DNA from 2 places in the Devosia sp. MC521 genome. Region 1 is predicted to be linked to the other one. Evidence: predicted binding sites of a transcription regulator. Region 1 holds the regulator's gene; the other holds the start of a gene.

Region 1 (7,873 bases):
CTGGCAGGGCAACGAAAACCGCAACTTCTTTGAAGCCCGCACCTCCGCCGCTATCATGGTCCTGCTGGCCTTCATGATCTCCCTCAATGCGATCGCGATCTTCCTCAGATCTCGCCTCGAAAAGCGCGCATAAGGATCACATAATGGATATCCTTGCCTCCAAGGCCAAGACAGCCCACACTGCCCTCGGCGCAAATACGGATCTGTCTGAAATGATCGCGCATCCCATTCGTCTGACTGCCCGCGATGTCACCGTGCACTATGGTGCCAAGCAAGCCTTGCACGGCATTTCCATTGACATCCCAGATCGCTCTGTCACCGCTTTCATCGGTCCATCGGGCTGCGGTAAGTCGACCTTCCTGCGCTGCATCAATCGCATGAACGACACCATTGAAGGCGCCAAGGTTGGCGGTAAAATCGAACTCGACGGTCAGGACATTTACGCGCCAGACCTTGACGTGGTTGAACTGCGCGCCCGCGTTGGCATGGTGTTCCAAAAGCCGAACCCGTTTCCGAAGTCGATTTACGACAACGTCGCCTACGGCCCACGCATTCACGGACTTGCCCGCAATAAGACCGATCTCGACGCTATCGTCACCTCCTCGCTGCAAAAGGCAGGTCTCTGGAACGAAGTGAAGGATCGCTTGCAGGAACCAGGCACCGGCCTGTCCGGCGGTCAGCAGCAACGTCTGTGCATTGCCCGCGCCATCGCCGTTGGCCCAGAAGTCATTCTCATGGACGAGCCCTGCTCGGCCCTCGACCCGATTGCAACCGCCATCATCGAAGAGCTCATTGACGAGCTGCGGACCAATTACACCATCGTCATCGTCACCCACTCGATGCAGCAGGCAGCCCGCGTCTCGCAAAAGACTGCCTTCTTCCACTTGGGTAATCTGATTGAACAGGGCGACACGGAAGACATCTTCACCAACCCTGTCCACAAGCAGACCCAAGACTACATCATGGGCCGTATCGGTTAATCTAAGGGGAGAGCACAGCCATGCCACACAATACCGGCACAGAGCACATCGTTACCTCGTATAACGAAGAACTTCTCGCCCTCGCGCAGGCCATCGCCGAAATGGGTGGTCAGGTGGAAACGGCTGTCGAAAACGGCACGCGCGCCCTGCTCAAGCTCGACCGCGAACTGGCTGACGTGACCATCATCGCCGACCAGCGCATTGACGACATGCAACGCAAAATCGACGAAATGGCCGTGTCCATGATCGCCCGTCGTCAGCCAATGGCGTCCGACCTGCGTTCGATCATCACCGCCATCCACGTGGCGTCGGATCTTGAGCGCGTTGGCGATATGGCCAAGCAATTGGCCCGCCGCTCGCTCAAGCTCGAAACGATCAACCTGCAGGCCTCGTTCTACAGCGGCGTCCGTAACATGACCGCTCTCGTGCTCGGTCAGCTCAAGGAGGCGCTCGACGCCTACGCCAATCGTGATGCGGAAGCTGCCGTTGACGTTTGCAATCGTGATGATGATGTCGACGCCATGCACACTTCCCTGTTCCGCGAACTCCTCACCTATATGATGGAAGATCCGCGCAACATCACTTCTTGCACCCAGCTTTTGTTCTGCGCCAAGAGCCTTGAACGTGTAGGCGACCACGCAACCAATATCGCTGAACGCGCTTACTATCTTTCGACTGGTAAGCAGCTCACCAGCGACGTCCAAGAACTCCAACGTCAGCAGATCAAAGCCTAAGCGCCAATTTCGTCACGTCGCCCAATCGGCGTGACGAACTCTTCGAAAATCCCCTATATTGAGTAACGGTCCCTACGGGCCGATTGACGGAGCACGCCCATGCCCGCGACGATCCTTGTTGTCGAAGACGAAGCCGACATCTCCCTGCTCCTGCAATACAATCTGCAGGCTGAAGGCTTTGATGTCGTCACAGCGGAAACCGGCGATGAAGCGCACCACGCCATCGCAGAACGCGTCCCTGACCTGATCTTGCTCGATTGGATGTTACCCGAAGTTTCCGGCATCGAAATCTGCCGTCGCCTGCGTGCGCGTGAAGAAACCGCCCGCGTTCCAATTATTATGCTCACGGCCCGCGGCGAAGAAGAAGAGCGCGTACGCGGTCTCACCACCGGCGCAGACGATTACATCGTCAAGCCATTCTCTGTCCCCGAACTCGTCGCCCGTATTCAAGCGCTGCTGCGCCGGGCGAGCCCAAGCCTTGTGACGAACGCGCTTAAGGTTGGTGAGCTTGAGCTAGACCGCACCACTCACCGCGTCAGCCGTGGGTCCCGAGACATTCACCTTGGGCCGACAGAATATCGCCTGCTCGAATACCTCATGACCCATCCGGGCCGCGTCTACACCCGCGAGCAGCTTCTCGACGGCGTTTGGGGCAATGACGTCTATGTCGACGAACGCACTGTGGACGTCCATATCGGCCGCCTCCGCCGCGCCATCAACCGTGGCAAGGAAGCCGACCCCATCCGCACGGTCCGCGGCGCCGGCTACTCCTTCGACGAACGCTTCTCGCAACTGGCTTAGATCGCGTGCCCTTAGGCACAACAAGGTCTGACACTCGGCACTGTTTTCTGGTCACCGCAAGTCGCCGCTGATCAGAAAAAAGCCAAAAAATCTCTCTGCGCGGGGCGCATCGAAACTGTTTTGCGTGTTCTACGAGGCCCAATAACGCAATCCACCAAATCAGACGCTTGACGTGTAAAGTCCTTTCATATCATAGAATTAACCATAATATTCTTCGTGTCTCCTGATTTGTTGAGCAGCGCCAAAAGCTGCAGATTGCCGCGCCACTATGTTGTCAAAGCCAATTGCCGTTGTACCGGCGATCGTCGCCCTACTTGCTGCTACCAATATCACCGCAGCGCAGGCCCGAGATATCACCATCAGTGAAGGTCAAACCGGAGGTGCTCAGAGCCTTTCCGGGATCGGGGACACGCTCTTTATCGCAAGTGGTGGCACCTTGGACTCCACAAGCAACGTGATTTCCATCACCGGCTTGGATACGGTGATCACGAACTACGGTACGATCGAAAATCGCGGAAGCGCCACCTACGCGCTGGAAACGCTGGCAGCTAACACGCGAGTGGTCAATCACGGCGGCATCTTCTCCTACGAAGACTGCTCCTATGGCGTCTACGCCACTGGTGATTATTTCACACTCACCAACACCGGAACGATTGAGACCAAGGGCAGCTGGGCGGGCACAGGTATCCAGGTCGAAAACAGCGCCAATAATGTGCTCAATGTGACGTTGGACAATAGTGGCAGCATCATCACCCACGGCACACAATCCCACGGTATTAGCCTTTACGGCACCAGTTCACGCATCACCAATACGGGCAACATTAGGACAGCGGACCACGGCAGCGCCGGTATCTATGTCTACTCCCCCACGACCCAAAGTGATATTGTCATCACCAACTCCGGGACCATCCATGCAAAGGGTGGAGAGTACCAAACCTCTTCTGGCGGCTACGTCCAGAGCCATGGCATCCAAACCAATGCCGCCAATGTTCACATCATCAACAGCGGCACCGTAATCAGCGAACAGTTCGACGCTTTCGCAATGGGCTTTGCCAATAGCAAACTTACGCTCTTGCCCGGCTCTGTGGTTTCTGGTGGCATTCGCTTCTCGCAGGCTGCAACGGGCTCTCTCGAAATCGGCAACGGCCTTGAAGGCGTTATCAAGATCACTGGAGAGTTGCGCGACGATCAGATCGAAACGCATGGCCAGGCCTATACCCGCGCTGTCACAACCGAAGCCACTGAGCACCGCCGCAATGGCGATGCCGCGACGAGCACCTACACAACCTTCACCGTTGTTTCCACCGCCTCCATCGAAGCGGCCAACACCGCGACTGTTCAAACTGCTAGCACTGTAATATCCAATATCGCCAACCATACTGGCGATCGCCGTCAAAGCCTGCCGCGCAGCACCTCGGCTCTGGGCTATGCTCCGTCCCCGGCGACACCAGACTTCCCTGATTTTGCCCCTAGCGACGATTTTGGCGCATGGGCCAGCGCTTATGGCGAACTCACTGCCCCAGCTTCGGGCAAGACCGGCTCCAAGTCCTTGCAAGGTGGTGCACTGGTTGGCTCAGACGTAAAACTCTCTGATGATAGCCTCGCGGGGCTTTTCGTTGGCCTCGGTCGTGGCCACGTCGAGACGGTTTCCAAGTCCGAACTCGATGTCACGTCTCTGCTCGGCGGCGGCTATGCCTCGCTGGCTGTTGGGTCCGTGTTCATCGACATCAACGCGACGCTTGGCGTTTCCGCCAATGACAGCGCGCGCCGCTTCGTCAACAACACGGTCGCAGCAGGGTATGAAACAGCCTATGCCAACTATGTTAGCATGTTCGCCAGTCCGTCGATCAAACTCGGCATGGACCAGGATCTCGGCTTCGCTCGCCTAACTCCGAGCGTCACCTTGACCTATACTGGCATTCATCAGGCTGGTTATTCGGAATCAGGCTCCTCTGCCAATGTCACCATGGGTTCCAGCTTCTCGCACCTGCTCAATGCCCGTGCAGAACTTGAACTCGGCACTATCGACCTCGGCGAAGCGGGCAGTGGCTGGAGTGGCAGCGCCAAGATTGGTGCCGATGGCACATTGACCTATGGCGGCACGACCGATGCTCAAGTGCTCGGCACGACACTAAGCCTTGCGGGCAACTCGACCAATGCCGCGCGCGGCTTCATCGGTGCCAATGCCCAATACCAGTCCGGCACCTACAGTTTTACCGCCGGCACAGAACTCGGCCTCAACACCCAAGGCATGGTCTCGGCCAGCCTACGCGGCGGTGTCGGAATGCGTTTCTAAAGCCAGCAGTTGTCTCCAACTCAAATCGCTCGCCACTGGCGGGCGATATTGGTTTCGACGTGGTTCACGTTCTCGCTGTACGTTCCTCACAGCTCAGCTAGTCTCCTAGCAACCATTTGAGTCGGAACTTCATGACGTCCTTTTCAACGCAGCGGGTCAACCCGCTCTACCTGCTCGCTGCGTTCGCCAGTGGGTGCTTACTCACCCTCGCAGTTTTCTTTAACGGTGAGGCCGGTCGCTATGGCGGCGGCATCTTTTCATCGTGGCAGGCTCATGGTGTCGGCACGGTCGTTGCAATGCTGCTGCTCGCCATCATATGGCGCAAGGAACGCGCCAAAGCCGCCGCTGCCAAGGCCATTTATGGCAAGGCCCCCCTCTGGGCCTATCTCGGGGGCGTGTTTGGTGGTTTGACCGTTATTCTAACGTCCTACTCAGTCAATTCGCCCATCGCCTTGGGCGGCACTTTGGCGATTGGCCTCGTGGGTCAGTTCGCGCTTTCGCTTGCCGCTGATCACTGGGGGCTGCTGGGCTTGCCGAAGCGCAAGCTCGACCTGCGCGACGGCGCCGCCGTACTACTGATTTCCGCTGGTAGCATGATCATCATTCTCTTCGGCGTCGGTGCAGCATGATCGGCCCCATTATCTCTGCCTTCGTGATCGGCCTGCTGATCATCCTCAGCCGTCAGGTCAATGGGCGCGTCTCCGTCTCCACCACCCCACTCATTTCGTCCTTTTGGAACCATATCGTCGGCTTCGTGTTCATGACCATCCTCGGTCTTGCCGTGGGTGGGCTCATTCCAGAAAACATCGGCGATATTCCGCTCTGGGTATATTCGGGCGGCGCAATCGGCGTGATCTTTGTCGCCGCAGGCTCTTTCCTCATCACCAAGATTGGCGCGACCAATACAACCCTATTACTCATTGCTGGTCAGATGATTTCGAGTGTCGTTCTCGACATGCTGCGCGGCGTACCCCTGACCATGTGGGCGAGCGTCCTGGGCATTGTGCTAATCCTTGCAGGCATGGCGCTGACCCAACGTCCCGCTAAAGACCAAGCCGAATAAAAAAACGGGGCCCGAAGGCCCCGTTCGCATTTCCTATTTAGCCGGCAGCTGTGTAAGCCGTCTTCACCACGGTGAAGAATTCTGCCGCATAACGGCCCTGCTCGCGGGGGCCGTAGCTCGATCCCTTGCGACCACCAAACGGCACGTGGAAGTCCACCCCGGCCGTCGGCACATTGACCATCACCATGCCCGCTTCGACATTGCGCTTAAAGTGCGTCGAGTATTTGAGCGAGGTGGTGACAATGCCTGCCGACAGACCGAACTCGGTGTCGTTACAGATCGCCAGACCTTCTTCGTAATCCTTGACCTTGATCACCGCTGCAACCGGCCCGAATATCTCTTCGCGCGCGATGCGCATGGAATTGGTCGCTTCAGTGAACAGCGCGGGCTGCAGGAAGTAGCCCTCTGTATCCTTCTGCACACGACCACCACCCGCGACGAGTTTCGCGCCCTCGGCCTGACCAATTGCGATGTAATCGGTGTCCTGCTTGAGCTGGCTCGGATCGACGACTGGCCCGATTTCGGTATCCTTGTCGAGCGCCGCGCCAACACGCAGATTGCGCGTGCGCTCAGCCAAATCTTCGACGAACTTGTCGTGAATACCTTCCGTGACAATCACGCGGCTGGATGCCGTGCACCGCTGGCCGGTCGAGAAGAAGGCCGACTGCGCCACGCTCTCGACGGCGACTTTGAGGTCCGCATCATCGAGCACCAAAACCGGGTTCTTGCCGCCCATTTCCAGCTGGAACTTACGATTGTGCTTGATCGAGGCTTCCGCCACGCGACGGCCAGTGCCAACCGAACCGGTAAAGCTAAGCGCCGCGACATCAGGGCTATCCAGCAGTGTCTGCCCGACGACAGAGCCCTTGCCCATGACCAGATTAAGAACACCCTTCGGCAGGCCCGCGCGCTGCAGAATGTCGACAATTGCCCAGGTGGAAGCTGGCACCAAATCCGCGGGCTTGATGACAACCGTGTTGCCATAAGCGAGCGCTGGAGCAATCTTCCATGCCGGGATCGCAATGGGGAAGTTCCAAGGCGTGATAATCCCCACGACGCCAATTGGCTCGCGGGTGATTTCAACGCCAACGCCCGGACGAACCGAAGCCATAACTTCGCCTGTCAGACGCAGCACTTCGCCCGAGAAAAAGTCAAAGATCTGCGCAGCGCGGGTCACTTCGCCAATTGCTTCTGGCAGTGTCTTGCCTTCTTCGCGCGCCAACAGCTCGCCCAGTTCGGCCTTGCGCGCCAAAATCTCGTCGGACGCTTTGCGCAGAATGCCATGACGCTCAAGCAGCCCTGAACGCGACCATGCTGGGAATGCGGCCTTAGCTGCCGCGATCGCCGCTGTTGTGTCGTCAACTGATGCGCGCGCATAGACGCCCACAACATCCGAAAGGTTGGATGGGTTGATGTTTTCTACGCCGTCAGAGCCGACCCACTCGCCGTCGATAAGGTTCTTAAACAGTTCAGTCATGAATGTGCCTTTCAGCAATGGGTCACAAGAGGTCCGCGCGAGCAAGATCGCGCAGCAAATGGCTCGCGCCATAGATCCAGGGTGGACAAACAGTTGAGAGATTAACCCGGTTGCGCAGTGTGCCAAGGCTTGGCGTCGAAACAGAGACAACGTCCCCAAGTTTATGGGTAAAGCCCATGCCCTGCCCGCCGCGATCCTTCACCGGGGCAAACATCGTCCCCAGATAAAGCACAAGACCGTCTGGATATTGGTGATGTTCGCCAATCGTGGCGGCAACCAGCGATTCAGGCGTGCGCGAGATTTGCGCCATGTTGGAATGGCCATCGAGTTCAAAGCCGTCTTCGCCTTCAACCCGTAAGGCGATCTCAGCGTTTTTGACGGTGTCGAGAGTGAACTCGCCATCGAACAGGCGCACGAATGGGCCGAGCGCGGCCGAAGCATTATTGTCCTTCGCCTTGCCCAAGAGCAGCGCCGAACGTCCTTCAACGTCACGCAGATTGACGTCATTGCCCAAGGTCGCGC
Region 2 (7,873 bases), 1.7 Mb from region 1:
GCCGGTGAGCACAACGGCGTCTCCGGGAGCATAGCGCTCGTCCTTGCTGTCGCGAACAATGCCTGAGAAATCTATGCCAGCGATGTGCGGGAAGCTGCGAACCAGACCGCCTTTACCGAGCAGGCAAAGGCCATCTTTGTAATTGAAACCGGCAAAATCAATGTCAACGACGACATCACCGGGCGGCAGTTGCGCGTCGTCGAGGGTGACAAGTTGGGAGACGAGGCCAGCCTCTTCAGTCTTGCTCGTCAGCAGTGCTCGAAAACTCATGCTCGCTCTCCCTTGCGTCCACCCAGCTATGTGTGGCGCATATGGGGGCGATCCGAAAGAGGGTTTTGTGCCTTAGTCTTCTGGCCGCCAGACAGGCGAGGCTTCTCGTGGCAGTGGGGCGAGACGCGTGATGTCATCGCCGCGACGCATGAAGATATTCATGCGGAAGGAATTGCCAATACGCTCAGAGCGCTCAATGAACACGGCGGCAATATCGGGCGGACACAGCTCGGTTACGGTTTCGCGGAACAGACGGAGCCAACGCATGAAATGGGCGTCTGACAGTTCGGGGATGCCCATATGTTTGGGCATGGGGCGACCATCGTAGCGCCCGGAGCCGAGCAGCATGGAGCTCCAGAAATCGGCGATCTTGCTGAGATGGTGAGGCCATTCGTCAGCGGCAATTTTGGAATTGAACACCGGGCCAACGACATCATCCCTGCGCGCCCGGGCATAGAACTCATCCACGACAGCGCGGATCAGTTCTTCGCTGAGGCCCTCAGGCGTATCCCAGCCTATGCGGTGCAGGCGCGTGCCAACGGGGCGATCTGATTGGGTCATGATGAAATGGGCCTAATGGAGTAAGAGCAACGACGCCCGCCCGAGACGACGTGCTCGAGCCGCTCAACGGCAACATCGTCGCCCAATACAGATTGGAACACCGAAAGTTCTGATCGGCAAAAGCCTTGGCAGGACGTCGCGGCGGCGCAAATTGGGCAATGGTTTTCGATGAGCAGGATCGATCCGTCTTCGGCCTGCGACCAAGAACTCATATAGCCTTCGGTGCTGCGGGCCTGCGCCAAGGCGTCGACACGATCGGTGAGCGCTGTGAGGTCTGCGGTGGCGGCAGAATAGAGCTTGAGCGTATCGGCCTCGCGTTGCGCGACGATCTGGTCCAAGGCGGCTTCACCGAGAGTGGAACGCACGATGTCGAGGATTTGAACGGTCAGTGCGGCGTGCGTATCCGGGAAATGGGACTGTGCTGCCGGTGTGAGTGACCAAATCTGGGTCGGGCGGCCCGCTTTGGAGGGGACCGGGCAGGCTTCAACCAGACCGTCCGCCGCCAGGCGCAAAAGCTGCTGGCGAGCAGCCTCTCCGGTGATTCCGAGCTTATCGCCAACATCGGCAGACGACAGCTCGCCGTGCATTTTCAGGACCATCAACAGACGCTCCGACGGGCTGCGGGGCGACCACTGAGCGTCTTGACGATCAGAGCTTGACTTATCTTGCTGCACGGTTTTCAAAGGCATGACTTGGAAATACCGTTTCTGAGCTTCGCATGCAAGCGAGTAACATCTGAAAACCTCGGAGCAGCGTTGATCTGCTGCCTAACGGAACTCCGATGGGCACCAGAGCATCACCTGCCAAACGCTTTACCGAACGCGAGCCGCGTAGACATCTTGACCACGAAACGACCGACCCTGCCGATGATTGCTGAATTTGATTTGCCCGACACCATGCGGATGCGTCCGTTACGCAATTCTACGGTTGGCGAAGCAGAGTTTCGGCAGGCTATGGCGACTCTCGCCTCCAGTGTGCATGTTGTGACGGCGAGACGGGGCGATGAAATGGTTGGGCGTACGGTCACCTCGGTTATGTCGCTTTCGGCGCAGCCCCCGGCCATCCTGATTTCCATAGATATTGTCAGCCGGTTGGCGGATGTGATTGCCAAAACAGGCGGTTTTTCTCTGGCCCTGCTCAGAGATGATCAAAGGGATATTGCAGACGCTTTCGCCGGCAAGCTTGCACCAGAGCGGCGCTTCGATGTGGGGCGTTGGACACGCTGGCACTCGGGCCACCCCAAACTACTTGGCGCAGCTATGACGGTGGACTGCGAAGTGATCGGTTCAATGGAAACGGGAACGCATGTGCTGTTTGCCGGAGCGTTGATCGAGGCAGAAACCAACACAAAAGCGACACCATTGCTTTGGCATAATCGTAACTATGCCCTGCCCAAAAACAGCGGGTAACACAGGAGTGGCAACGGTTTTGCCCTCTGTCGCGTTATCTTTGGGTGATTGGAGATCGAGCGTGCCGCGTTTTTATTTCAACCTTCGCATAGACGACGAGTTGTTCCGCGATGACGTGGGCAGCGAACACAGTAATCTCGACGCCGCAGAGCAGAATGCTGCTGAGATGGGGCGAGCTATCATCGAGAGAATTGCAGGCGATCATGAACAGCTCGGCGTGCCGCGCTGTATCGAAATCACCGACGAGGATGGGCGCGATCTGCTCTACATCGTCTTCTGGCAAGGGCCGGAAATCGATACGCGAGATTTTGCGGCGCTACCGCAGCAGACCCTGCATTAGCCTAAAAGAATGGGCCAGCGTGGGTGGTGACGACGATGCCTAGGATCAGCGCGCCCGCGAGGGCTGCGTAAGAGACATAGCGTTGGAGTTGGCGCATGAGGGCCTCCGCACTTTACCCCCTAACACTACCACTCTGGTCGGCATTAACAAGCGTTTAACAATTCGTTCTCAGGCCGAATTGAGAAACAGTTTGCCCCAATGTGACATTCTGATGAAACAAGTGCCGTAGCATAATGGGCGTTTGAAACAGACGATGGAGACATATCGCCCGTTTCCGGCCTACTCTTGGCACGCGAGTCAGGGAGCAAGCGGCATGAATGACGAAGTCATTTCACGGATTTTAGAAACATCTCAGCAGTTTAATTCAGACGACAGCGGTGAAAATGACTTCCTCAAATCAGCACTTAAGACGATAGACGCTAGCGATCTTGAGCGCGCCGACAGCGCTGTATTGCTGGCAGACCTGCGGAACACTTACCAGCGTCTCCAAGAGATCGACACCACCAAGCTGAAATTGTGGGTCACCCCACCAGCAGGCGCGGGTGCGCCCCTGGTGCTCGATATTATCTCCCCAGACATGCCCTATATCGTCGACAGCGTGTTGGCGGCAGTGCGCAGCGGCGGCGGGAATGTCCGCCTGTTTGCCCATCCTATTGTCCGCCCGCAAAGCGCGGCCGAGCGGCAAGTGAGCGTTTTACATATCCAGGCTGATCCGGTGGCCGATCAATCTGCATTGATCGAAGAGATCGCGCAAACCCTGCGCGATGTGCATAGCGCAGTGACCGACCTATCGCCGATGTTGTCTGCGGTGCGTGCTGCAACGCAGGCCATACCTGAGACAATGGCAGGGGCCGCTGAGGCAAAGGCGTTTGTCGAGTGGCTGACGCATTACAATTTCATTTTTGTGGGCGTGAAGGACTTCCGCCTTGTGGGCGATGAGTTGATCGAGGCCGATGGCCCTGGTCTTGGCCTTTTCCACGAGCCTAATTTTAAGGTGGTGCGCAGCGGGGCAGACTATGTCCACTCGACGCCGGAGCTGGTTGGCTTTGCAAAAAGCGACGAGCCTATCCTTGTGACGAAAGCCAATTTGCGCAGCCGCATCCATCGGCGTGCGCATCTCGATTACATCGGCATCAAGCGCTATGGGCCGAGCGGCGAGCCAATCGGGGAGCTGCGCGTCGTCGGGCTCTATACTGCGCAAGCGCAATCGGCGGCGCATACGGACGTCCCTATTATCCGGCAAAAAATCGCCGAGGTTATGCAGCGCTCAGCGATTGATCCGCTGGCTCACGCGGGGCGCATGCTGCTCAGCGCGCTCAATAGCTATCCACGCGATGAATTGTTTCAGGTTTCAACCGAGCAACTCACCGAGTTCGCGGAAGCTATTGCCGCGCTCTACGATCGGCCAAGGGTGCGCGTGTTACCACGGGTGGATCGGTTTGATAATTTCGTGTCGATCTTGGTCTATGTGCCCCGCGATCTCTATGACGGCGATTTGCGATCACAGATCACGCAATTCCTAGCGCAGGAATACGACGGACGCGTCTCTGCATTTTATCCGCATTTCCTCGAAAACGAGCTCGTCAGGCTGCATGTGATTATCGGGCGCAATGGTGGCCCGACGCCGCGCCCCGAGAGACAGCGTTTGGAACACGCTATCGAGGCGCTGACGCATAATTTCGGCGATCGTCTGGCCGACGCTGCGAGTGACCCGGCGCATATCAGCGATTGGCGTAATGCGTTCACTACCGCCTATCAGAGCCGCACGAGCGTGGAGGATGCGCTTGAGGATATCGGCGTGTTTAACCAGCTTGGCGAGGACATAGCGGTCCGGCTGCGGACACGGGCCGAGAGCGATGGTTCGCTGGGGTTGAAGTTCTACAAAAAGGGTCAGCCTATCCCGCTGAGCGACCGTGTGCCGATGCTGGAGCACTTTGGCTTCCGCGTGATTGATGAGCGCAGCTACACCATCACCCCCCGCGACGGCGAAGTGCGATACTTGCACGATATGCTGCTGGAAGTGGGAGACGATGCGCGCTCGGACATTGCGCAGGTGGCGCGGGACATCGAAGCGGGGATTTTAGCTGTCTGGCACAAGGATGCTGAAAGCGACCAACTCAATACGCTGATCACCACCACTCCCCTCACCTGGTCGCAAGTGGCGCTGCTGCGCGCCTTTTCGCGCTATTTGCGACAAGTCGGAACGCCGTTCTCACAGCGCTACATCGCGCAGGTACTGGTGACCCAGAAAGAAGCCGCCTGTGCCTTGATCGACCTGTTTGCGGCGCTTCACGATCCATCGCAGAACGATCCGACGCGCGCTGCTGAGGATGCACGAAGCCGTTTGTCGATCCTGCGCGGCCAGACAAGTTCGCTCGACGAAGACACGATCCTCGCGCGGTTCCAAAACCTTATGGAAGCGTCGCTGCGCACCAATGCCTATCAGGTGGACCGCCCGGCGCTGGCGATCAAGTTTGAGAGCGCCAAGATTGAGGGACTGGCTGAACCGAAACCCTATCGCGAAATCTCAGTGTATTCGCCGCGCGTTGAGGGCATTCACATGCGGTTTGGCGCGATTGCGCGCGGCGGCCTCCGCTGGTCGGATCGTCCTGAGGACTATCGGACTGAAGTGCTAGGTCTAGTCAAAGCCCAGCAGGTCAAGAATGCGGTGATTGTACCCGTCGGGGCCAAGGGCGGCTTTGTGCCTAAACATCTGACGGCGGGGATGGCGCGCGAAGATTTCCTGAAAGAGGGAACCGAGAGCTACAAGATCTTCATCGGCTCGCTGCTGGATGTGACCGACAATCTAATCGAGGGCGAAGTGGTGCCACCGCAAAGCCTAGTGCGGCGCGATGGTGATGATCCCTATCTCGTGGTTGCAGCGGATAAGGGGACAGCCAGCTTTTCGGACTTGGCCAACTCTATCGCGATATCGCGTGGCTTCTGGCTCGGCGATGCTTTCGCCTCTGGCGGCTCGGCCGGCTACGACCACAAGAAGATGGCGATTACAGCGCGCGGCGGTTGGGAAGCGGTGAAACGTCACTTCCGCGAAATGGGGCATGACACGCAGTCTGAGCCCTTCATCGTGGCTGGTGTTGGCGACATGAGTGGGGACGTTTTTGGCAATGGCATGCTGCTGAGCGAGCACATTCGCTTGGTCGCCGCTTTTGACCACCGTGACATTTTCCTCGACCCAAACCCAAACGAAGTCACGAGCTTTGCCGAGCGCAAGCGGCTCTTTGCCCTGCCCCGCTCCAGTTGGCAGGACTACGACAAGGGCCTCATTTCGGATGGCGGTGGCGTTTATTCACGCGCGGCTAAAACGATCCCTCTGAGCCCGGCGATGCAGGAGCGGCTTGGACTGCTCAAGACCGAAGCGACGCCTGCCGAAGTTATGCGCGCGATCCTGCGGGCGCCGGTGGACCTGCTTTGGTTCGGCGGCATTGGCACCTACATCAAGGCGGCCAGTGAAGATGACGCGCAGGTCGGGGACCGCGCCAATGATGGTATTCGCGTTGCGGCCGAAACGGTCCGAGCCAAGGTGGTTGGCGAAGGGGCGAACCTAGGCGTGACGCAATTGGGCCGCATTGCTTTTGCGATGGGTGGCGGGCGGATCAACACCGACGCTATCGACAATTCCGCTGGCGTGAACTCGTCTGACCTTGAGGTGAATATCAAGATCGCGTTGTCGCCCGTTGTTGCACAAGGCGCGTTGGACGCGGAAAGTCGGGTGCAATTTCTCGCCAGCATGACCGATGAGGTCGCGCAGCTGTGTCTCGACAATAATTATCGGCAGACGCTGGCGCTGACCCAATCGGAGCAAGCAGGGATTGGCGAACTTGCGGCCCACCGCGGTCTCATTGCGTTTCTTGAAGCGGAGGGGCGGCTCAACCGCCCTGTTGAGTTCTTGCCCAGCGACGAAGCGCTCGATGCGCGGGCGCGCGACGGCAAAGGGCTGACGCGGCCAGAACTGGCGGTGCTTTTGGCCTATGCCAAGCTGTCGCTGTTCGATCATTTGATTGACGGCCCTGCCCCAGACCATGCTTACCTCGCCAAAGAACTAAACCGTTATTTCCCGACCGCGCTCAATGAGCGGTTTGGCGAAGCGGTGGAAAATCATCAGCTGAAGCGTGAAGTTGTGGCGACGGTTCTCGCCAATGAGATGATCAACTTCGGCGGCCCAAGTTTTGTTTCAGACTTGAGTGCTGCGACCAGTGCCACTGCAGCTGACGCCGCATTGGCCTATATTGCCGTCCGCGACAGTTTTGGCTTGGAGGCTTTGATCGCGGCAATCGACGGGCTTGATGGTCGTGTGTCGAGCGCGGTGCAGCTCACCCTTTATGATCAGATCCGCGATTTGTTGCGGCGCGAAACACTCTGGTTCATCCGTAACACGGAGCTGTCGGGTGATTTTGCGTCAATCGTCGAAACCTATCGCCAAGGCGTCGAAACGCTTCTTGCTGAGGGGCACCTTTTGACCAGCAGCCAGCGCGACGACCTCAACGCGCGAGTATCGGCATTGACGCAGAATGGGGTGCCCTCAGAGCTGGCCCAGCGGATAGCGGAGCTGCCGATTATGGCCCACGCAACCGATATTGCGCTGGTGGCGAACCGCTCAAACACAAGCATCACGAAGGCGGCGAAGGCCTATTTCAGTGTCGCTGGGCAGTTTGAGCTTTTTGGCCTTATGGCCGAGGGCAAGGCGATTGAGTTGAGCGATCCGTTTGAGCGCATAGCTCTGGATCGGGCGCAGGCAAATCTGATGCGGGCGCTGCGCGATCTGACCACAGATGCACTCGCTGCTGGTTCGTTTGAAACGCTGCTCGCGCTGCGCGGTGACAGTATATCGAAGGCGAGCCAAGCAATTTCTCGCCTCCGCGAGAGCGCGCTGAGTGTTTCAAAGCTCAGCGTCGCTGCGGGGCTACTCGCTGACCTCGCTCAAGAAGCGTAACGGCAAGCTGACAAACGGGATGGGGTCGACTAGGGCCTCATCCCAAAGTCGCGCTTGTATGCCAGGCCGCATTCCCCAATGTCGGTTTCAGCAAATCGAGGACACCCTATGACGACTCTCGCGCAATGGCTCGCCCTAGAAACACCTGACACAGCATTGGCGAGCGTAATCGCCTCCATGGCTTCAGCCGGAGCGGACATCGCCGCGACTTTGCGGATGGCGCCGATTACCGGAGATACCGGACTGGCAGGGGCGACCAATGTGCAGGGCGAAGCGCAGAAGGCGCTCGACATTATCTCCAATGACATCGTGCTGGCGCATCTTCGGGACAATCCCAAGGTG

What was found. Region 1 encodes PhoB, which activates phosphate uptake and scavenging genes when phosphate is short. Its sites were predicted from a motif close to TGTCATNNANCTGTCAT; they were not measured.
Region 2: a site for PhoB is predicted at 2,781-2,797, ahead of H4N61_RS04170 (NAD-glutamate dehydrogenase). Genes of this name have one in related genera too.

Annotation. Positions count from the first base shown of each region.
Region 1 covers NZ_CP059902.1:2,564,539-2,572,411, forward strand. The annotation lists gene pstA (phosphate ABC transporter permease PstA) at 1-133, shown strand, start outside; gene pstB (phosphate ABC transporter ATP-binding protein PstB) at 213-980, shown strand; gene phoU (phosphate signaling complex protein PhoU) at 1,001-1,714, shown strand; gene phoB (phosphate regulon transcriptional regulator PhoB) at 1,814-2,515, shown strand; gene H4N61_RS12285 (autotransporter outer membrane beta-barrel domain-containing protein) at 2,784-4,811, shown strand; gene H4N61_RS12290 (DMT family transporter) at 4,943-5,440, shown strand; gene H4N61_RS12295 (DMT family transporter) at 5,437-5,874, shown strand; gene H4N61_RS12300 (aldehyde dehydrogenase family protein) at 5,912-7,351, opposite strand; gene H4N61_RS12305 (fumarylacetoacetate hydrolase family protein) at 7,374-7,873, opposite strand, start outside.
Region 2 covers NZ_CP059902.1:877,629-885,501, reverse strand. The annotation lists gene H4N61_RS04195 (acryloyl-CoA reductase) at 1-270, opposite strand, end outside; gene H4N61_RS04190 (group III truncated hemoglobin) at 343-831, opposite strand; gene H4N61_RS04185 (metalloregulator ArsR/SmtB family transcription factor) at 828-1,430, opposite strand; gene H4N61_RS04180 (flavin reductase family protein) at 1,698-2,240, shown strand; gene H4N61_RS04175 (hypothetical protein) at 2,302-2,580, shown strand; gene H4N61_RS04170 (NAD-glutamate dehydrogenase) at 2,894-7,531, shown strand; gene H4N61_RS04165 (class 1 fructose-bisphosphatase) at 7,640-7,873, shown strand, end outside.